One region of the Mesorhizobium sp. M0136 genome, then DNA from elsewhere that is predicted to be linked to it. Evidence: riboswitches for the same ligand, from Rfam matches in the RefSeq annotation. Region 1 holds a riboswitch; each other region holds the start of a gene.
The links. A riboswitch is a leader RNA that binds a small molecule or an ion and turns the genes downstream of it on or off. The one in region 1 is predicted to bind cobalamin.
Positions count from the first base shown of each region.

Region 1 (7,454 bases):
CCAAGCCTTTTCTTCAGTTCCGCATTCTCCTTGCGGAGACGATCGGCAAGCAGGCTCTTTAGCCGCTTGTTTTCTTCCTCGAGCGCGACGAGATCCTTCAGCCCGTCACTGTCCGCCGCAGGCGCCGCCGCCTTCTTCCAAAGATAATATGTCTGTTCCGAGATGCCGGCTTGCTTCACCGCGCTCTTGAGAGTAGCGCCGCCGCCGATCGAGGTCTCGATCTGCGCCAGCTTTTGGGCACGATCCTTCGCGGAGTAGCTCTTTCGGCCTGTTCGCGCTGACGGCGGTGCTTCAGTGGTCGCGGATATCGGCTTGGCGCCGGCGCTCGCCTCAGCTCCTGGCTTCCTCGACCGCCGCGCTCTCGTCTTCGGTTTTGGCGTTCCCGCTTTGTCTGCCGGTTCGCTATGAACTACTGCTGACTCGGTTTCCAGGGGATTGGCCATGAAATGTTTCACTCGCGGTTTGTGCAAAGGTTCAGCATCAGGGGCCACGACAGTAGAGTCAACAAGCTGACGATTTAACGGCTCGACTTCCTTTGTTGTCTCGGCCATCGCCGCGGCGATGTCGAAATTGCCCCAGATGGAACGTGCGGCTTTTTGATAATTGCGCTTTTGTTTGACTTCCACGGTGAATGGTCGCGTCTGCCGCCTCATAGTTCCTTCCTGAATAGAAGAATGAAGTCGCCGCTCGAATTTTTGGCGCTTCCTGCTTAGCGCGGAGCACTATCGTATAGCCGCTCAACGGGCAAGTGATGCCGGTCTTCGATGGCTGACCCATCTGGGGGGATTTGAGCGGCTTCGCGCGTCCTGCGCATGCCTGTAAGGCCGCCAAGTTTTCTGGGTTAGCAGGCGCGCCACTGTGGCAGCTTGGCTTGTAGGCGAGGCCATGGTTGAGTGAGGCGAAACAAATCCAGCCCCGCGGTCGATCCCGAAGCTTCCCACAATGGCGAAGAGAACATCTTCACTCGTTCCTTTTCAGCACAAGACCTTCCGTTCGCTATGGTCGGCTGCACTCGTTTCGAACCTTGGCACGCTGGTGGAAGGTGTGGCGGCGGCTTGGCTGATGACGAGCATCGCCACCTCCCATGGAATGGTGGCGCTTGTCCAGTCATCGACCACCCTCCCCTACATGATCTTCTCGCTCGCGGCGGGAGCGCTCGCGGACAACTTTGACCGTCGCCGGATCATGTTGACTGCGCAACTGCTGATGGTCTGCGTATCCGCCTTCCTGGCGTTCCTGACCTATGCGGGGGAAATGACACCCTGGACCCTTCTGGGTCTCACCTTCCTGATCGGCTGTGGTTGGGCATTGCACGATCCCTCTTGGCAAGCCTCGATGGGGGATATCCTGCCTCGCGAACACCTGCCAAGCGCGGTTGCGCTCAACGGCATGAGCTACAATCTCATGCGCAGCATCGGGCCGGCGATTGGCGGCATAATCGTGGCCACAGCCGGTGCGGCCTTCGCGTTCCTCTTCAACGTCTTTTGCTACTTCGCTCTGATCGCTGCGCTGTTGCGGTGGAAAGCCGCACGGGCACGACAAGCGTTGCCGCGGGAGGCTTTCGGCAGTGCGATGGCGGCGGGCTTCCGTTACGTGCTCTTGTCGCCGAACCTCCTCAAGGTGATGTGCCGGAGTTTCATTTTCGGCCTCACCGCCGTTGTCATTTTGGCTCTCCTGCCGTTGGTTGCGCGCGAACAGATCAAAGGGACTGCGGTCACCTACGGCGTGATGCTCGGCTTCTTCGGCCTGGGAGCGATTTGCGGCGCGCTCCTCATCGGGCGGGTCCGAGAAGTTCTCTCCAACGAATGGGTCATTCGCGGTGCGTTCTTTATATTGGCGATCAGCTGCTTCTTTCTGGCATGGAGTGAGCACGTTTGGCTGAGCTGTCTCCTCCTCATGCCGGCCGGTGCGGCTTGGATTCAATCATTCTCGCTGTTTAACGTCACAGTGCAGCTTTCGGCGCCGCGGTGGGTGGTTGGACGCGCCCTGTCTCTCTATCAGACGGCCACATACGGCGGCATGGCGGCGGGAAGCTGGCTTTGGGGCGAACTGGCGGATGTCCAAGGTGTTTCGGGAGCCTTCCTCGTCGCCAGCGTGGTTCTTGTGATTGGTGGACTGATGGGGATCGTTCTGCCTCAGCCGGATTTCGAAACGCTCAATCTGGATCCGACCAACAAGTTCAGCGAACCGACGCTGCAACTTAACCTGCGGCCACGAAGCGGTCCGATCATGGTGATGGTCGATTATCGTATCGATCAGAGAGATGTCCCAGAATTTCTCAGTGTGATGACATCGTGGCGAAAAGCCCGGCTGCGAGATGGCGCCAGACAATGGGCGTTGCTGCGTGACCTGGAAAAGCCCGAACTATGGACCGAGTGCTATCATGTGCCAACCTGGGTCGAGTATGTTCGCCACAACAACAGGCAGACCCAGGATGACGCCGAAATCGTTGCGCGCCTGGAAGCGCTGCACCGTGGCGATTGCCCGCCCAAGACGCATCACAAGATCGAACGCCAAACCGTGCGCGTGCACGACGATTTGCCGCTCAGGCCTCATTTGGACAGGACTTGAGCTGGCCCGGTGGTTTAAGCCGGGTTCCCTTGAGCCGGTGGGCTGCGAACAAGCAGTTCGAGACATTGGCCTCGATCACTTCGCAACACGCGGCTGCAGCGGGCCTCGGGTGCTCCCCTCGAAGTCGTTGTGTCGTATCACCGAGGGCATCACAGCCAACACCTTCCACATGGGCAACAGCCTCGCCATTGAGCCGAATATGGTCGCGAGCAGATCACCAAAGAAGCGGTCGGAACCTCGGAACGAAGTTCGACGCCGAGGTGGCGTTCGCATGATGCGGGAAGCAGCACCACGGCGCTTAACGGTATGGTTGCCGCCGGCAGCCGACGAACTCCTATCCTGCTGGACCGCTGTGCGTCATTGCTTTGATTTACCAGGCGCTCAAGGCTCCCACAGTCCTGGCTTTCGAGACGACCTTTGGGAAACATGCAACCCGAATTTAACATAACGACATAAACATTTCTTTATGCGGCGTTGACAAGGAAGCGAACTGCTGTAATTGTCTCCCGTGTCGTGGTTCTCCGTACGGCGCTGCCGCAGCGGAGCTAAGAGGGAAGCCGGTGCGATGCCGGCGCTGCCCCCGCAACTGTTAGCGGCGAGCCAACCCCACTCATGTCACTGAGGCGAATAGCCTTGGGAAGACGGGTAGAGGCTATGACCCCGCGAGCCAGGAGACCTGCCACGGCGAATTACGTCCACGGGCGGGGTGTCTCGGTGGCCGCTGCAGCCTGGCGTTCGTGCCGGCCTGCTAGCGCCTTCCTTGTCACCGACGCCCCAACCATCGGGGTCTGGCATGACTGTCTCTCAGCAAATTCCTGTAGCAACGCTCGGCGTGCCGCGCTTCGGTCGTAAGCGAGAACTGAAATTCGCGCTTGAAAGCTACTGGTCCGGAAAATCTTCCGCTGGCGACCTTCTCACCAGTGCGAAGGCGCTCCGTGCCGCTAGCTGGGAGGAGCAGCACGATCGCGGCGTGTCGAAAATCCCGTCGAACGACTTCTCGCTCTACGATCATGTGCTCGACACCGCAGCCATGGTCGGCGCCGTTCCATCCCGTTACGGCTGGAATAGCGGCGAGGTTCCACTTGAAATCTACTTCGCAATGGGGCGGGGCAACCAGGGTCAGACGGAGGATTGTCGACACGCTGGTCACCAGCAGGCGGCTCATCGGTCTGATGTAACCGCGATGGAAATGACCAAGTGGTTTGACACCAACTATCACTACATTGTGCCGGAACTCAACGATGATCAGACGTTCGCCCTCTCGTCGACGAAACCGGTCGATTACTTCATCGAGGCTAAAGCTCTCGGCGTTCACACACGCCCAGTCATCCTTGGACCGATCACCTTCCTCAAGCTGGCGAAATCGCCTGCCGAAGGATTCGATCCCATCGCGCTCCTGCCGCGGCTGCTGCCCGTCTACGAGCAACTCCTGCAGAGGCTGAAGCTGTCTGGAGCCGACTGGGTGCAGATCGATGAGCCAGCGCTTGTCCTCGATCTGAACCCGAACGAACGAGCTGCGTTCGAATTCGCCTATGGCCAGCTGTCGAAAGCCGCGCCCGAGCTGAAGATCATGCTGGCTACCTATTTCGGGCCGCTGGGAGACAATCTCGAAACCGCGGTTTCTCTGCCCCTGGCCGGGCTGCATATTGATCTCGTGCGCGCTCCCGAGCAGCTGGAAACGGTGGGTCGGCTCGCACGGAAGGATCTGGTGCTCTCGCTTGGCTTGATCGATGGCCGCAACGTCTGGCGTGCGAACCTGCCCGCCATTCTCGACCGCATCAAACCGATCGTCGCCGGCTGGCCCTTGGACCGCGTCGAGATCGCGCCTTCTTGCTCGATGCTGCATGTGCCGATCGACCTCCGCATGGAGACGGAACTCGACGCGGACATCAGGTCGTGGCTCGCCTTCGCGGCCCAGAAGACCGACGAGTTGGTGTTGCTTGCCCGGGCCCTGTCCCAAGGCAGGGATGCGGTGGCAGGCGCGTTGAAAGCGTCTGCCGAGGCTGCCGCCACTCGCGTGACATCCACGAAGATCCATGAACCGCTGGTTGAGGGGCGGATCGCCAGCATTGACGACAGCATGAAGCGACGAGAGAGCGCTTTTGCCGAGCGCTCCAGAGTCCAGGCCGGCACGCTCGGACTGCCGCCGTTCCCGACGACGACCATCGGGTCCTTCCCGCAGACGCCGCAGGTACGCAGGGCGCGGGCCGCTCATGCGAAGGGCCAGCTGAGCTATGTCGACTACGAGACCTTCCTGAAGAAGGAGATCGAGGCTGCAATTCGCTGGCAGGAAGAGATCGGGCTGGACGTGCTGGTGCACGGTGAGTTCGAACGAAACGACATGGTACAGCATTTCGGCGAGCAGCTGTCCGGCTTCGCCTTCACCCAGCATGCCTGGGTGCAGAGCTATGGGTCGCGTTACGTGCGCCCCCCCATCATCTTCGGCGACGTATCGAGGCCCAATCCGATGACGCTGCGCTGGTGGCAGTTCGCCCAGTCGCTTACGGAAAACCCTGTGAAGGGAATGCTCACAGGCCCAGTGACCATTCTCAACTGGTCATTTGTTCGCGACGACGTACCCCGCTCCGAAGCATGCCGCCAGATCGCGCTCGCCATCCGCGACGAAGTGACGGATCTCGAATGGTCCGGCGCAAGGATGATCCAGATCGATGAGGCCGCGTTTCGCGAAGGATTGCCACTGCGCCAGTCTGATTGGAACGACTATCTCGACTGGGCTGTCGAATGCTTCCGGATCGCTTCAACGGGCGTAAAGGACGCGACTCAAATCCATACCCACATGTGCTATTCGGAGTTCAACGAGATCATCGACGCGATCGCTGAAATGGATGCGGATGTCATTTCGATTGAGACGTCGCGCTCGAAAATGGAACTGCTGGACGCCTTCACGAGCTCCAAATATCCGAATGAAATCGGGCCCGGAGTCTACGACATTCACTCACCACGGGTCCCGGAAGTCGGCGAGATTTCGGATCTCGTCATGCTTGCCCGCGAGCGACTGTCCGATGCCCAACTGTGGGTAAACCCGGACTGTGGCCTCAAAACCCGCAAGTGGGAGGAGGTCCGCCCTGCCCTCATGAACATGGTTGCTGCAGCACGCGCGCTCCGGGAGAAAGTGTAGGCCGGAGGGTTTCGTGGTTGCTCACCATGTGATGAGTTACCGGCTGCCGCATGTGGGCCGTGAATGTGCCAAAACGCGATCACATCCTTTGAAATAAGTCACTCGAGCGAGAATGTGCACTTTCCTTCGGCACGTGCAATTTCGTGTGCCAGGCGTTTATCGTTCGCTCGGCTTTTCGCAGCACCATCCAGGGTAAGCTTTGCTGACATTCATCAAAGTGCGATGAGCCACGCTCTTCAGCCTTGTTTGGGCTTCCGGGCGGCGGCTGCAAGCATCGCCTGACCGACGCGGCGGTCGCCTTGGGCGTTCAGCATTTCGCCGGCATTGCAGATATCACGTGCCTCCTTGTTCTGGCTGAGCTTGGCTTTGCCTACAAGGCGGGTGATCTCGATCTCCAGGCCGATGATCGCCTTGACCATAGTGTCGATGAAGTCCTTCGGCGCGTTACCCATCTTCCACGGGACAGGCTGGGTCGCCTCGTGCCTGTGGGTCAGTTTGGCGACATTGCGGCGGACATAGCGTTCGTCGTCGTGGATTGTGATCCATCCATATGCATGTGCGACGAGGTAGTTCCAGGTCGGCACCTGCTTGTGGAACTCCTGCTTGCTCGGATACCACTGCGGCGAAATGTAGGCGTCGGCGGCGCGGAACACCACGAGCACCTCATCGCCGGTCGCCACGTCCTGCCAAACTGGATTGTTGCGTGCGACGTGGCAGCGAAGGGTACCGTTTTCTCCCTGTGACGTGTCGAGTTCGAAGGGGATGTGATTGGCGTCGAGACCGCTCCGGCCATGGGTTATCAGCACGCCAAGGGCGTTGTTCTCGATCAGTTCGTAAAGGACTTCTCGGCTCGGTTCATCGAAATGCGCGGGTACATACATGACAGTTCCTTTCACTGGCCGCCGGGTTCGCTGTTCACCGGTTGGCATCCGATGGCAAGCGTTCCAACGCGGCGGCGATCTGGCGCTTCACTGCTGAGGGCAGAGGCAGGATGGGACGCGGAGGGTCGGCACGGCAAATGTCGAGCAATTCGGCAAGTGCAAAGACGACGCGAAGGCTCGAAAACTCCTTGAAGAGGTTCCAGAACGGCGCAAGCGTGGCATCGATCCGTCGCGCTTCGGCCGCATCGCCCTGTTGCGCCGCCGTGACGATCGTCACGCAGACCTCGGGCAGGATGCCGGCGAGGACGCTGTACCATGTGTCGGCGCCGGCGATCATGGCCTCTGCGGCGTTCCAGTCGCCGCTGTAGCCGATCGAGAACCCTTCCGGCACAGTGCGCCTCTGGTCGGCCAGATGGCTCTTGATCGCATCGCCCTTGTCTGTCGGATTCTTGATAGCGACGATCCCCCGCACCTTTGCCAGGCGGCTGACGAGTGCTGGGGTGAAACGGAAATGCGTCGTTCCTGGATTGTCGTAGACGACGATCGGCAGGCCGCTTCCGCTCGCCACAGTCGAGAAATGTTCGAACACCTCGTCATCAGTAAGCGGGGTGTAGGAGGCGGCGGCAAGCAAACCCGCAGCAGCTCCAAGGGCCTTGGCGTCCTGCGCGAGCCTCACTGCTTCGTCGGTGCGCAGCGCGCCCACACCCACCACGACCGGCATTCGCCCGGCGATTTCGTCCAAGGTCTCGGCGAGCGTCCGTCGCCGTTCCTCGCGCGACAGATACATGTAGGTGCCGGTGCTGCCGAGAAGACCGATGGAGTCGACCTGAGCGGCGCCAAGCCGAGCAATCAGCCTGCGCAGA
Region 1 is NZ_JAMYTP010000036.1:303-7,756, forward strand. Features, by position in the region: gene NKJ35_RS28370 (transposase) at 1-653, opposite strand, end outside; gene NKJ35_RS28375 (MFS transporter) at 943-2,571, shown strand; cobalamin riboswitch at 3,069-3,269, shown strand; gene metE (5-methyltetrahydropteroyltriglutamate--homocysteine S-methyltransferase) at 3,365-5,710, shown strand; gene NKJ35_RS28385 (FMN-binding negative transcriptional regulator) at 5,947-6,591, opposite strand; gene NKJ35_RS28390 (dihydrodipicolinate synthase family protein) at 6,626-7,454, opposite strand, start outside.

Region 2 (7,454 bases), on a different contig from region 1:
TTCGCCATCCTGATCGGCCTGGTGGCTGCTGCCTGGTTCCACGATCGCAATCTCGGCGGCATCATCGCTGCTGCGATGATCATCAACATGTTCGTGGCGGCTCTGGCGGGCATCCTTATCCCGCTGCTGCTGGACCGCTTCAAGATCGACCCGGCTGTGGCTTCGGCGGTTTTCGTCACCACGGTCACCGATGTCGTCGGTTTCTTTGCCTTTCTCGGGCTCGCCACATGGTGGTTCGGCGTGCGCTGAACGGCACCTCAATTGACTTTTACGTAAATGCCGTGCGAGGCTTTGGAAAGCGCCTTGTCCGCCGATTCTGGTACGCGCCTGAGCGCCGGCGGCGCCGGTCAGTTGGAACTCGCGGCGTGGTCGGGGCATTGGAGTGACGATGCGGGAATATTATTCGATCACGGAACTGACCCGCGAATTCGACGTGTCGACGCGGACGTTGCGCTTCTACGAGGATGAAGGGCTGGTGCAGCCGGTAAGGCGCGGCCGCACCCGGCTGTTCCGTCCGTCGGACCGGCATCTCATCCGCCAGATCATGCGGGGAAAAAGGCTCGGCTTCTCGATCAACGAGATCCGCGAAATCATCCAGATGTACAGGGAGCCGCCCGGCGAGGTCGGCCAACTCAAATTGATGATCAAGCGAATCGAGGAAAAGCGCGAGCATTTGCGCCAGAAACGCCGCGACCTCGAAGAGACCCTGGCCGAACTCGACCAGGCCGAGGAATCCTGCGTCGAGCGGCTGGTGGAACTCGGCGTCACCACATAGGCGCGGTGTCAGCCTCGGCTCAAATCCAGCGCCGCACCCTTTTGGCGTAGTCCCGGTACTTTTTGCCAAATTTGGCGGTCAGCACCTTCTCCTCGCTCTCGATCGTCAGCTTCTGCGTCAGGAACGCCGCGATGACCGCCAGCGGCAGGAACCAGGCGATCCCCGTGACAAACGCGAGGCTGACCAGCAGCAATGTGTTGGCGAGGTAGATCGGGTTGCGGCTGACGGCGAAGGATCCGGTGGTCACCAGATGGTCAGGCACGCCGTTCGGGTTGAGCGTCGTCTTGGCGCGGATCATGGCGCGAATTGCCGTGAACCAGAGCGCGGCAACCGCCACCAATCCCACAAGGCCGGCGGCGAACAGGATGTCGCCGAGAAGATCGCCGATCCACGGCAGCGGATAGAACAGCCCTAGCGCGACGCTGACGATGATGGCGGCGATATAGATCAGCGGCGGCCATGGGATGTGCCCCAGCTTCGGCTGCCCAGGATTTTGCTGCACGGGTTTCGGGTGACTGTCGCTCATTATTGTCCTCCCTCGATTAGCGCGTTCCCGGTTCCGCCGCCTCGGCTTGGGCGGTGCAGGTGCCGGCGAGCTCGCCAATATGCGCCTTCCACTCCAGGGACTGGTCGTTGCTGTAGAGCCGGTCAAGCGAGGCTTCGCCCTGGAGAGTGTCCAGCATGCAGGCACAATAGCTGGAGCAGAACTCGGTGTCGCGTGCCTGCTGGCAGGATATCTGGCAGGATTTCAGAAAACTCACCTCCCTGGTTTCGGCCTGCGCCGGCATGAATTGCGAAAACAGCCAGACCGAGCCGATCAGCACCGGCTGATGGATCAAATAGAAGGCAAGGCTGTGCCGGCCGATGAAGACCAGCGGGTTTGCCCAGCGGCCGGGCGCCAAGGCCGACAGCCGCGTCAGTGCGCCGGAGGTGGCGGCGAGCTTGGTAACCGCGATGCCGGCAAGTACGGCGCCGAACCAGGGCAGCAGCGGAACGTAGTCATTGGAGCGCGGGTTGGTCGCCGACAGGCCGACCCACCACAAAGCCGGATGATCGAAAAGCTCGGATCGCAAGTAGAAAGGCGCGGCGATAACGAGGGCCGCCACGGCAAGCGTCAGCAGCGCCGGCAGCCGCAGGAACGCCAGGCCGAGCAAGCTGGCGAGCGCGATCTCGTGCAATATGCCGAAGAAGATGAAGCCGTCGGGCGTGGCGATGCGGGTGACCAGCGATATTGCGAGCGCTGCCCCGGCAACCATGGCGAAGCGCTTCCAGAAGCCGGTCCAGCGGATTTTTTTGCCATGGGCGAGATAGAGGCTGATGCCGACCAGGAACAGGAAACTCCAGGCGATGCAGCGCGCGTAGATTTTCCACCAGCCGAAGGCGGTGAGGCCGGGATCGGTGTAGCCGAAGAATTCGAGGTCCCAGGTGAAATGATAGCTCGCCATGGCAAGCAATGCGATGCCGCGTGCAATGTCGATAGCGGCGATGCGCTTCGACTTCGGTTGATCCTGAACGGCTGCGCTCGGCGTGTCGATGCTCATTGGTGTCGCTGTCTTGGTTCAGCCCCGGCAAGACGACTATCACGGTTGCCACCGTCAATAGAAGCAGGGCCTTGCGTCGCGTTGGTGACGGTCGGCATCAGGGCTGCTTTAGGCCAGAGCCGGAAAGCCTTTGGCCGGCTTCGTTTTTTGCCGTGAAGGCGTCGGTTTCCTGTTACCCGGCCAGGAATCGCCGCGGCAGATTTGTGCTCCAACCCTGCTTCGGGCGATTCGGCTTCGGGGAACACAATGGCTACCCATGTGCGCCATCCGATCTGGCTTGCGGCCTTGCGGCCGGCGGATGCCCGCACCTTCGCCTCGCTCTATGCGGTCGAATCCTTCGCGCGCGCCACCGTGTCCAGCGTCATCCCGATCCAGGCCTATGAGATACTGCACAACGAGCAGATCGTTTCGATCCTCTACACGATCGTGGCGATGCTCGGCCTGTCGGCGACGCTGTTCATGCCGATGCTGATCGCCCGCTTTGCCCGGCGCTGGGTCTATACCGCCGGCGCCTGCCTGCTGGCCGCCGGCTCGCTGTTCTTCGTCACCCATACGCTGGCCGGCCAGGTGGTCGGCATGCTCTGCCGCGTCGTCGGCGCCGGCGCGCTGGCGATCACGCTCAACCTCTACATCATGGACCATATCCGCAAGACCGATTTCATGCAGGCCGAGTCGCTGCGCATGGCGTGGTCGATGCTTGCCTGGACCGCCGGGCCGACCCTCGGCATTTACCTCTACACGCGTTTCGGCGTCTATGCCGCGCATGGCGCGGTGGCCGTCTTCGCCATGGCTTTGCTGGCGCTGTTCTGGACTTACCGGCTTGGCGATAACCCGTCGATCCGCCCCGGCAAGACGCGGCCGGTCAATCCGCTGGCCAATATCGGCCGCTTCGTCGCGCAGCCAAGGCTGAGGCTGGCCTGGCTGATCGCCTTCGGCCGCTCCTGCTTCTGGACGACGTTCTTCGTCTATGGGCCGCTGTTCATGGTGATCACCGGCGAAGGCAAGCTCGCCGGCGGCCTCTTGGTTTCGGCCGGCAATGCGCTTTTGTTCATGGCAATCTTCTGGGGCAGGGCAGGAAAGCGTTTCGGCGGCCGGCGCACCATGACGTTCGCCTATTTCGCGATGTCGGCAACGCTGCTGGCGGCCGGCGCCGTCGGCGAGGCCGCACCGCTCATCACCGGCGCCTTGCTGCTTTGCGGTGCCTTCTTCACCATCGCGCTGGATGCGCTGGGCTCGACCGCCTTCATGCGCTCGGTGCGCTCGTATGAGCGGGCACAGATGGCGGCGGTCTACCGCACCTATCTCGACTTTTCCGAGCTGACGCCGCCGCTGGTCTATTCCGTGGTGCTGGCGTTCTTCGGCCTGGGCGCGGTTTTCGCGACCCTCGGCCTGCTGGCGGCGATCTGCGGCTTCGTCACCTGGCGCTATCTGCCCAAATCGCTTTGATGTTCGAGCGCCGCATGGCGCGCGCGCACCCAATTGTGGAAGCGGTGCGGTGCCGCATCGAACGCAGGCCGTTCTGTTCGACCGCGCAGATCGCGACGTCTGCGGCGCCAGTTCTCCGGTTTGGCGAGGCGGCGCATTCGCCACACGATCCGGCGGAATTTGGTTTGCCGGGCGCGGCGATTCTGCCTATAGTCGCTGATGTCGTCGGTTCCGTTTGGAACCAAGAGGGAATGCGGTGCGGGCGAAATTGTTTGCCCAATGCCGTGGCTGCCCCCGCAACTGTGTGCGGTAGTCCTCTCCATATGCCACTGAAGGTTCGCCTTCGGGAAGGTGGGGAAGGGCGCTGATCCGCGAGCCAGGAGACCTGCCGGCGACAGGAAACTGACTTCTATGCCCTCGGGTGGAGGGCGAAAGGACAAGACATGAATACCGCTTCCGTTTCGCTCGGCGCTTCCGCCTCCTCGCAGTCGCGTCTCATGCAGCTGGCGCTTGCTGCATTCCTCGGCATTTTCGTCATGGGCTTTGTCGGCTTTTCGCATATCGATGCCGTCCACAATGCCGCGCATGACTATCGCCACTCGATGGGCTTTCCCTGCCACTGACAAGGGGCTGACATCATGACACTGTTTCGCAACGTCGTGTTCATCGCGGCGATCGCAGGGCTTGTGGCCGGCGTCGTTCTCGCCTGCATGCAGGCCTACGCCACCGTGCCGCTCATCCTGAAGGCGGAAGTCTACGAACAGGCCGGCGGCGGCCATGACCATGCCGCGGCACCTGCGGCACCGGCCGAAAACGCAGCGGGCACGATGGCTATGAGCAACGCCGCGCCGGCACCGGCTGAAGCAATGGCTCCGGCTGAAGACGAAGGCTGGGCGCCGGCCGACGGCTTCGAGCGCTTTGGCTTCAGCGTCGTTGCCAATATCGTCACCGGCATTGGCTTCGCACTGGTCCTGGTCGCGGTTTCGGAATTCGCCGGCGGCATCGGCAATTGGCGCCAGGGCCTGTTCTGGGGGCTTGCCGGCTTTGCCGTGTTCACGCTGGCGCCCGGCCTCGGCCTGCCGCCGGAACTGCCGGCGATGCCGGCGGCCGACCTTGTCCAACGCCAGATCTGGTGGTGGGCAACAGTGGTGGCGACAGCGGCCGGTCTCGGCCTTATCGCCTTCCGCAGATCGCTGCCGCTGGCGATTCTTGCCGTGGCGTTGATCGTTGCGCCGCATACTGTCGGCGCGCCTCAGCCCGACAGTTTCGAGACGGCGATTCCGGAAGGCCTGCATCATCAGTTCGTGGTGGCGGTGACGCTGACCAATCTGGTGTTCTGGCTGATGCTCGGTATGGTCGTCGGGCTGGTGCGCGGACGCTTCACCGGCGCGGCAACCAGCCTGCGCGACAGCTTTGCCTGACCGCGCTGCCGGGGCGCTGACCCTGGTCATCGGCGGTGCGCGCTCCGGCAAGAGCGCGCATGCCGAGAGGCTGGTGAGCGCCTGTCCGGCGCCGTGGAGCTATATCGCCACAGCGCAAGCCTATGACGAGGAGATGCGTCAGCGCATCGCGCTGCACCGCTCGCGGCGAGGCGATGGCTGGACGACCATCGAGGCGCCGCTCGACCTTGCCGGCGCGATCGAGGCACTGCCCGACGGCCAGCCGGTGCTGATCGACTGCCTGACGCTGTGGCTGACCAACCACATGCTGGCCGACCATGATGTCGAGGCCGAATGCCGAAGGCTGGCCGATGTGCTGTCGCGGCCGCGCGGCCCGTGGTTCGTGGTGTCCAACGAAATCGGCCAGGGCATCGTGCCGGACAATGCGCTGGCAAGACGGTTTCGCGATGCCGCCGGCCGGCTGAACCAGGACGTCGCGGCGGTCGCCGGCACCGTGCTTTTGATGGTGGCGGGGCTGCCGCTCAAGGTGAAATGACATGGCTGATACTATCGATCCCAAGACCATTGAACAGGGGGACGAGGAACGCCACCGCGCCAAGATGGCCAAGCGCAAGGCGGTGCAGGACGCCGAGGTTGCAGCCAAGACGGTCGAGAAGGGGCTGTTGATCGTCAACACCGGGCCGGGCAAGGGCAAGACCACGGCCGCCTTCGGTCTGGCGCTCAGAATGCTCGGCTACGGCAAGCGCGTCGGCGTCGTCCAGTTCATCAAGGGCAAATGGCACACCGGCGAGAAGGACGCCTTTGCCGCCTTCGGCGACCGTGTCCTCTGGCACGCCATGGGCGAGGGCTTTACGTGGGAGACGCAGGACCTGAAACGCGACATCGCGGCGGCCGAGGCCGCCTGGGCGAAGGCGCTCGAGCTGATGGCCGAGCCGTCGATCAGCCTGGTGGTGCTCGACGAGTTGAACATCGCGCTGCGTTACGACTATCTCGACCTCGAAAAGGTGGTCGCGGCGCTGAAGTCACGCCGCGAAGGCCTGCATATCGTCGTCACCGGCCGCAACGCCAAGCCGGCACTGGTCGAGGCGGCCGACCTGGTCACCGAGATGGCCGTGACCAAGCACCACTTCTCCGCCGGCGTGAAGGCGCAGCAGGGGATTGAGTTCTGAGGGGTGTTGCTGGTTTGTCAAGGTCAGCGCTGCCCCTCATCGCCTGCCGGCGACTTCTCCCCGTGAAGGACGGGGAGAAGGAGCTAGCCGCAACGCTGGCGATCTCCCTCTCCCTGTCTTTTCACGGGGAGGTAAGGCTGAGGGGCAGCGCCGACCTGAACCGATTATTTGAGGCGTTGCCCTATTTTGTTCTTGCTTTGTACCGGCAGCTATGCTACTAATTCCGCTATGGTGCTAATTGGCTCCAACGACCCGCCGCTTGGCGGGTTTTTTGTTTGCGCTCGATCTCGAGCGCAGGTCACGCCAAGATAACAACCACTGCGACCACCCCGAACAGCGCAATCAGCAGCAAGTCGGCGACCTGGTAGAGTTTCAGCGCCCGTCGGACGTCGGTGCTCTCGACATCGTCGCGGCGGCCGCCCTCGCCCATCAACGCGTCTTCGACCATCACGCCGTCGTAGGAACGGGGGCCGGCGAGCGCCAGGCCGAGCGCGCCGGCCATCGCTGCCTCCGGCCAGCCGGCATTGGGCGAGCGGTGTTTTTTCGCATCGCGCCGCACGGCGTGCCAGGCGGCTTTGGCGTCGGCGCCCTTGACCAGGAAAGCCGCAAGCACGATCAGCAGCGCCGTCAGTCGCGACGCCGGCAGGTTGATCCAGTCGTCGAAGCGCGCAGCCGCCCAGCCGAAGGCTTCGTGGCGCGGAGTGCGGTGGCCGATCATCGAATCGGCGGTGTTTGCGGCCTTGTAGGCGACGCCGCCGGCGAGCCCGCCAATACCGATCCAGAAGGCCGGCGCGACGACACCGTCGGAGAAATTCTCGGCAAGACTTTCGATCGCTGCGCGGCAGACAGCGGCCCTGTCGAGCTTTTCCGGATCGCGGCCGACGATCCTGGAGACGGCGATGCGGCCCATGTCCAGTCCGCCGCTGTCGAGTGCGTCGGCCACCGCTTCGACGTGCTCGGCCAGGCTCTTCTGCGACAGCAGCGACGTCGCCAGGATTGCGGTGATCAACAAGCCGAGGGGAATGCTCCAAAGCATGGCTTCGATCCAGAAGGCGAGGGCGGCCGGCACCAGCACGATCACCAGCAGCGCGACGACGCCCCGGCGGCGACGGTCGGCGTCGGAATCAGTGGCGCGGTTGAGCCT
Region 2 is NZ_JAMYTP010000007.1:223,490-230,943, reverse strand. Features, by position in the region: gene mgtE (magnesium transporter) at 1-249, shown strand, start outside; gene NKJ35_RS11310 (MerR family transcriptional regulator) at 389-775, shown strand; gene NKJ35_RS11305 (methyltransferase family protein) at 795-1,301, opposite strand; gene NKJ35_RS11300 (heparan-alpha-glucosaminide N-acetyltransferase) at 1,318-2,316, opposite strand; gene NKJ35_RS11295 (MFS transporter) at 2,563-3,762, shown strand; cobalamin riboswitch at 3,951-4,148, shown strand; gene NKJ35_RS11290 (CbtB domain-containing protein) at 4,185-4,364, shown strand; gene NKJ35_RS11285 (CbtA family protein) at 4,380-5,162, shown strand; gene cobU (bifunctional adenosylcobinamide kinase/adenosylcobinamide-phosphate guanylyltransferase) at 5,155-5,676, shown strand; gene cobO (cob(I)yrinic acid a,c-diamide adenosyltransferase) at 5,678-6,310, shown strand; gene cbiB (adenosylcobinamide-phosphate synthase CbiB) at 6,609-7,454, opposite strand, start outside.
Region 2: it holds a riboswitch for cobalamin, as region 1 does, so the genes downstream of both, NKJ35_RS11290 (CbtB domain-containing protein) here and metE (5-methyltetrahydropteroyltriglutamate--homocysteine S-methyltransferase) in region 1, are expected to answer to the same signal.

Region 3 (7,454 bases), on a different contig from region 1:
CGCCGCCGTCGACGATCACCGAAACCTTCGGGCCAAGGCGTTGCGTAACACCGGCGTCCTCAACTGCCGCCCGAATCCGCTCCGCCATCGGGCGCGGGTCGGCTATCTCCTCCGGGTCGAGCCCGGCCAGCGGGCCGGTCTCGACCGGCACGCCGGTGCGCACGGCGATGCCGAGCGCATCGACCTCCATCGCCAGTAACCGCGCGCTTGCCGGCGTCAGGCCGCGTATCTGCAGGCCGCCGCGGGCGGTCACTTCCATGATGCCGTTGCCATGGCGCAAGGCGGATTCGCAGAGTCCGGTCAACGACTTCGGCAACAGTCCTCCAGCGACCGGATTGAGCCGCACCAGCAGCCCGTCGCCGGTTTGCATCGGCGCGGACAAGGCAGGGCAGGCGCCACGGCGCGAGAAAGCGTTCATGCCGCCACTCCCAGAGCTTGCGCTTCGGCAATCAGTGCGGCGAGATCGTTATCGATCGAGTTGCGCAGCGGATGCCAGAGCCCGCGCCGCCGTGCTGACAGCAAACGCTCGGCAATCACCTTCGCCGCCGCCGGGTTCTCGCGCAGGATGAAGGCGCGCACCACGGGGTCGCCGAGATAGGCGTCGTGCACGGCCTCGATCAGCGTGCCTGATATGGCATGGGTAGTCTCGGCAAAGCCGACCAGCCGGTCGACCGTCTCGGCGAATTCCGAGGCGCCGCGCGGCCCGTGCCGCATCTGGCCGGCGATGAAGCGCGGGTTGACCGCGCGGGCGCGAACTACCCGGGATACGGCCTCACCAACCGAGCGCGGCTTGGGCTTTTGCGGGTCCGTGGTGTCGAGCACGATCACGTCGGCGTTCTTGCCGAGCGCGGCAAGCGCTGCCGAAAAGCCGCCGATAAAGGCGACGTCGGCCGAGCCTTCGAGGATGTCGCGGCCGGGGTCGTCGCCGGTATGAACCAGAAGGTCGGCCTCAGCGATGCGACCCTCAAACGCGCCAGGCGCCGAAATGCCTTCGCCCTCGGCGCCGCCATAGGCATGCGAAGTGGCGTCGAGATAGGCGCGGCCGATCTCTTCGCGCGCCGACCAGTCGCCGCTCGACAACATGTCCTCGACGCCGGCGCCGTAAGTGCCGGGCGAAGTGCCGAAAATGCGCGGGCTGATCTTGCCGTCGATGCGGGTCCTGGCCGCCAGCGGGTTTTCCGAATCGTGCTCGTCGCGGGTCGCCACGGCGTTGGCCGCGGCGTCGATCAGCGCGATCTGGGTCGGGAACATATCGCGGAACAGGCCCGATATGCGCCAGGTGACGTCGACGCGCGGGCGGCCGAGCGTTGCCGGCGGCAGCACCTCGATGCCGGTGATGCGGCCGGTGGCTGAATCCCATTGCGGCCGGCAGCCCATCAGCGCCAGGCCTTGCGCGATCTCCTCGCCGCCGGTGCGCAGCGAGGCCGACCCCCAGAGGTCGATGACCAGCGAGCGCGGCCAGTCGCCATGCGATTGCATGTAGTTGCGGACGACTTCTTCCGCTGCCGCCTTACCCAGATCATAGGCGGTCGGCGTCGGCATGGTGCGCGGGTCGGCCGTAAACAAATTGCGGCCGGTGGGCAGCACATCGCTCCGGCCACGCGCCGGCGCGCCGGCCGGACCGGCAGCGACGTGGCGGCCGTCGAGGGCGGCAAGCAGCGCGGTTTTTTCAGCTGCCGCACTTTGCCGCCGTACCGGATCAGCTTCGCCTTCCGGCGAGCGGCCGTAAATGTGCAGGCCGTCCTTGATGGCGAAATCCTTGAGATCGCAGAGCCAGGCGTCGATGCGGCGCAAAGCCTCGTCGGCTGCGTCGGTCCTGGCGACACCAGCCTCTGAGGCGAGGCCGGTCTTTTCCGCCGTTTCGACTATCAGCTTCGCCAGGCGGTCGCGGCGGCGGCGGTCGAGCCCGTCGGCCTGGGCATATTCGTCGACCAGTCGTTCGAGCCTGTGCTGGTTTTCGTCCAGCCCGGCGCCGGTCAGCGGCGGCGGCAGATGGCCAAGCGTGACGGCGGCAACGCGCCGCTTGGCCTGCGCTGCCTCGCCGGGGTTGGAGACGATGAACGGATAAATGACGGGCAGGGCGCCGGTGACGATTTCGGGAAAGCAGTTTTCGCTGAGCGCAACGGTCTTGCCGGGCAGCCATTCCAGCGTGCCGTGGGCGCCGACATGGACAATTGCATGGATGCCGAGCGACTGGCGCAGCCAGAGGCCAAAGGCGACCAGCGCATGGCGCGGCGGCAATGTCGGTTCGTGATAGTCGGCGCGGCGGTCGACCGAGCGCCCGCGATCGGGGGCGAGCGCCACGGTGATGTTGCCGAACGTGGCCGTGCGGAAGCGGAATTTGGCGACAGCAGGCGCTTGAACACCCCCCTCTGTCCTGCCGGACATCTCCCCCTCAAGGGAGGAGATTGCTCCGTGACTTCTGCTTTCGCCAACTACCGACGGTATTAAGGTAGAACCGTCGGCGAAACAGCCAATCTCCCCACTTGAGGGGGAGATGTCCGGTAGGACAGAGGGGGGCGCCTCGCGCGAACCTGTCTCATCTTCCGCCTTACCCCATGCCGCCTCCACGGCAGCGAGTGCCGCAGTCGGTAACTCTGCAGAAAGAGCGAGATAATCGTCCAGTCTCAGCCCACCATTCCCCCGTTCCAGCAAATCCAACAACTCCCTTGGCGTTTGCGGAATCCTTTCAACGGCGTAGCCCTGTTCGCTCAGATCGTGCAGCATTGCCAGCACGCTGGACGGCACGTCGAGGCCGACGGCGTAGCCGGTGCGACCGGGGGCGCTCGGATAGTCGGGGATCAGGATGGCGAGCTTGCGTTCCGCGCGCGGCGTCCGCCGCAGGCGCACGAATGCCTCGATACGGTTCGCCACTTGCGCGACGCGGTCGGGCTCTGGCCGGTTGGCGAAGGCGCGGAAGGCCAATGCGGGATCGGTTTCCCTTTCGCCCTTGAAGGAAATGGCGCCGGCCAGGATGCGGCCGTCGAGCTCGGGCAGGACGACATGCATGGCAAGGTCGGCCGGCGCCAGGCCGCGCTGATTGGTTTGCCAGATGTCGCGGCGGGTGGTTGCGACGATGACCTGGAACACCGGCACCCCGGCGCGGTCGAACAGGGTTTCAACGCCCGGCTCGGCCCCGGAGGCGAAAGCTGTGGCGGTGATGATGGCGGCAGGCTTCAGCGCTGCAAGCGCGGTTTCAACAAAGGCGAGTGAGGCCGGGTCCTTGAGGCTGGAGACGAAGATAGGCACGGGAGCCATGCCGCGCGCGCTCAGCGCTTCGAAAAGCGCGTCGATGGGCGCGACGTCGGCGGCGAGCAGCATCGAACGGTAGAAGAGAATTGGCACGACGTCCCCCTCCCTCTTGAGGGGAGGGTGGCCCGAAGGGCCGGGTGGGGTCATTGCGGCAGTGCTCGGCGCCTCTTTGAGTCGGCGCGCTTCGGAGAGGACCCCACCCCCGGCCTTCGGCCGGACCCTCCCCTCGAGGGGGAGGGGGACGACCCCCAGTCCCGGCTCGTAAAATCCCGCCTTTGGCACGCTAACAGGTTCGGCTACCGCCGCACCCGATCCAGCGAGACTTGCCAGCCTCCGCACCAGCGCCGTCATATTTGTCGGCCCGCCCTCGCGGAAATAGCCAAGCAGGGCGTCCAACTCCTCGCGCGGCAGCGTCGAGCCTTCGATCAGTCGCAAATCCTCGTCGTGGCTCTCGCCCGGTAGGAGCGCCAGCTTGATACCGCGATTTCGCGCGATAACGGCGAGCTGGTCGCAGCCATAGCGCCACCACTCGTAGCCGCCGAGAATGCGGACCAGAATGACCTTGGCATCGCGGGCGACGCTCTCGGTCCAGAGGTCGACGGACATCGGATGGCGCAGGTCGCGCAAGGCGGCGAGCCGCATCGAGGGCAGGCGGTCCGCATCCGCCTTCCACGCCGCCGCCAGCCCGGCCAGGTCGCTGTCGGTGAAGGACAGGGCCACGACATCCGCAGGCGTTTGCCTGAGATCGACAGGCTCGGCGAGATCGTCGAGCGAGGCGGATGTGGTGGTGAGGATGTGCATCGCGGCTCGTACCTGGGGTCAGCCGGCGAGGATACGCTCTATCGCCGGGCGGTTCAGCCCTTTCAGACCGATGACGACGAGGCGCGAGCGGCGGTCGTCGTCAGCCGTCCAGGCGCGGTCGTAATAGTGGTTGACGCGCGGACCGACAGCCTGCAGCAGGAGCCGCATCGGCTTGCCGCCAACCTCGACGAAGCCCTTGACGCGCAACACGTTTTCTTCCTCCGCCGCCGTGGCGACGCGTTGTGCGAGCTCGTCCGGGTTGGACACGGACGCGATGTCGATGACGAACGAGTCAAAATCGTCATGTTCGTGGTCGAGCTCGTCGTCGTGATGGGTCTTGCGGGTCTCGATGTCGTCCTCGACGGCGAGGCCGAGGCCGAGCAGCACCGACGGATCGACCTTGCCTTGCGAAGTCGGCACGATCTTCACCGCCCGCGCAACATGCTTGCCGATGACGGCATTGGCACGGGCCGAGCCGGCTGCGTCCATCAGGTCGCTCTTCGACAGGATGATCAGGTCGGCGCAAGCGAGCTGGTCCTCGAATACTTCCTCGACCGGATCGTCGTGTTCGAGCGTCTCGTCCTGCGCGCGCTGCGCCTGCAGGGCGTCCATGTCGTTGGCGACGCGGCCATCCGCCAGCGCCGGTCCGTCGACGACGGCGATGACGCCGTCGACGGTCACCCGGCTCTTGACCGACGGCCACTGGAAGGCCTGGACCAGCGGCTTGGGCAGGGCCAGCCCGGATGTCTCGATCAGGATATGGTCGACCCTCGGCATCAGCGACAGGATCTGGTCGAGCGCCGGGACGAAATCGTCGGCGACAGTGCAGCAGATGCAGCCATTGGCCAGCTCGACGATGTTTTCCTCGGGGCAGGTGTCGATGCCGCAGCCCTTCAGGATCTCGCCGTCGATGCCGATGTCGCCGAACTCGTTGACGATGATGGCCAGCCGCTTGCCTTTGGCGTTCTCGAGCAAATGGCGGATCAATGTCGTCTTGCCGGCGCCGAGAAATCCGGTAACGACGGTGCAGGGGACGCGCGAAAGGGAGGCAGCGGTCATATCAAGTCCTTCAAAAGGTCGAGGGGAGGGATGCGGGCAACCAGACCGCGCTTCAGGCAATCGGGACGGCCGCGCCACGGAATGAGCCCATCCGTCGAGGTGGCGAAGAGCTTTGCGCCGGTTACGAGATCGGCGCCGCTGGTCGCGGTCAGGTCGCCGAAGACGTAACTCCAGCAGCCGTCGCGCAGCATGGCGGCGCTGAGCCGGCGCTTGCAATTGCCGAGGCATTCGACGGTGCGGATTTTGATGTTTTCGCCGGAAGCGGCGCGGCGCGTGTCCTCGGCGAGCAGTTCGCCGGCGCGGGGATGAGCGTCCGAACCGGTCTCGTCACGGCAGGAAGAGCAGACGATGACGCTAACGCCGGCCAGGGAATCGTCAGGGCCGGACAATAAATCCGCTGTCTCAGCCGAAAAACTGCTGTCGCGTTCCAAATCAGGCTCCTTGCCCGGAAAACCCGCCAGGCGATCGGATTCTTATGTCCTAGACGGCAGGTCTCCTGGCTCGCGGGTCATCGCCTTGGTGCCGCCTTCCCGGGAATATCCCAGTGGTTTTCGGCCTTGGCTCGTCGCTTACAGTTGCGGGGACAGCCGCGGATTTGAAATCGAGATTTCGCACCGCATTCCCTCTTGGCCCCTGCCGTTGCGGGCAGGGGACCGTCTGGAACGGATTTAGGCTTGTGGAGGCAGTCGTGTCAACGCACGTCTACGACGCGGCAATGTCGGCCAGCGCCGGCCCAAGATCACCGGCAGCTGTCACCTCGATGCGCTCAAGCCCGAGCCAGCCCTGCATCTGCTTCAATTCTTCGAAAAGCTCGGCGGCGGTTTGCGGCGGGGCGCCGGGCTCCGCATAGGCGGCATGGACGCGCAATACGCCGGCCGGACGGTCGGCCCTGAGGTCGACGCGCCCGACGATGCTGTCGCCGAGCAGGAACGGCAGCACATAATAGCCATAGCGGCGCTTTTCGGCCGGCGTGTAGATCTCGATGCGGTAGTGGAAGTCGAACAACCGCTCGGTGCGCGACCGCTCGAAGACCACGGGATCGAACGGCGCAAGCAAGGCGCGCGCCTCGGTCCGGCGCGGCAAACGGGCGTTCTTGTGGAGATAGGCTGTTTTGCTCCAGCCGTCGACGCTCACCGGCAACAGCTCGCCAGCCTCGACCAGCTCCTCGATGCGACCCTTGATATCGGCGGGCGAGAGGCGGAAATAGTCGCGCAGATCGCCTGCCGTGGCGACGCCATGGGCGCGGGCGGAGATACGCAGCAATTCGCGGTGCGCATCCTCGGGGCAAGGAACCGGCAGAGCGAGTACCGCCGGCGGCAGTAAGCGCTCCGGCAGATCGTAGAACCGCTCGAAGCCGCGGCGATGCGCTGTGGTGATGCGGCCGGCCCAGAACAGCCATTCGAAGGCGTGCTTGGCATGGCTCCAGCCCCACCAGCCACCATTGCCCTTTTGGCCTTCGAGGGCTGAAGCGGCGATCGGGCCGTGATCGACGACCTGGCGATAGATCTCCTCGATATAGGCGGCGTGCTCGCGGCCCCATTTGGCCAGTCCGCTGTACATTTCCTCGCCGCGCTCGGCCCGCTGCATGCGCCAGCGCATCAGCGGATAGGTCTCGACCGGCAGGAAGGAGGCTTCGTGCGCCCAATATTCAAAGACCATCCGCTTGCGCGTTATGGCGGCGTCGTCGAGCAGCGCCAGCTTGTAGGGGCCAAGCCGCGAATAGAGCGGCATGTAGTGGGCGCGCACCACGGCGCTGACGGAATCGATCTGCAGCAGGCCGGTACGGGCAAGCACGCGGGCCAGATGTCGGCGGTCGGGTGTACCGGCGGGTCGGGGGTCATTGAATCCCTGTGCCGCCAGCGCGATGCGGCGGGCCATGCGAAGCGAGATTTTTTCCTTCATCAATGCGGGTATCCTGATGATGCCGGACAGAGCAGAGAATCTGCGATTCCGCGCCATGCTAGCAGGGTTTTGTCGGTATCCATGTCAGGAGAGAAAAGTGGAGTGAAAAGTGAAAGAAATCAAACAGGAGCGGATCTGACCAGTTTTCCCGGATATGCCGCCCAGTACCGCGATTTGAACAAGGTTTGACTTGCTTCGCCGAAAGCGCTGCGCTAACCCTCGCCGCGTTGCAGCATAGAGCCCCCTTAAAACGGTTCAGTGGTTAAACTGTCACGCTTCCGCAAGTGGGTCCGGTGCTGTAATCAGAGTGGATTGGCCGCCAACGGAAACTGCAGCATGAACGCACTTTTAGGTTCGTACCTGCCCATCGTCCTGTTCATCGGCGTGGCGCTGGTGGTCGGGCTGGCGCTGCTTGCCGCACCCTTCCTGGTGGCCTACCG
Region 3 is NZ_JAMYTP010000007.1:260,859-268,312, reverse strand. Features, by position in the region: gene cobG (precorrin-3B synthase) at 1-418, opposite strand, end outside; gene NKJ35_RS11480 (cobaltochelatase subunit CobN) at 415-4,053, opposite strand; gene cobW (cobalamin biosynthesis protein CobW) at 4,072-5,112, opposite strand; gene NKJ35_RS11470 (DUF1636 family protein) at 5,109-5,543, opposite strand; cobalamin riboswitch at 5,582-5,785, opposite strand; gene NKJ35_RS11465 (winged helix-turn-helix domain-containing protein) at 5,815-7,014, opposite strand; gene NKJ35_RS11460 (NADH-quinone oxidoreductase subunit A) at 7,351-7,454, shown strand, end outside.
Region 3: it holds a riboswitch for cobalamin, as region 1 does, so the genes downstream of both, NKJ35_RS11470 (DUF1636 family protein) here and metE (5-methyltetrahydropteroyltriglutamate--homocysteine S-methyltransferase) in region 1, are expected to answer to the same signal.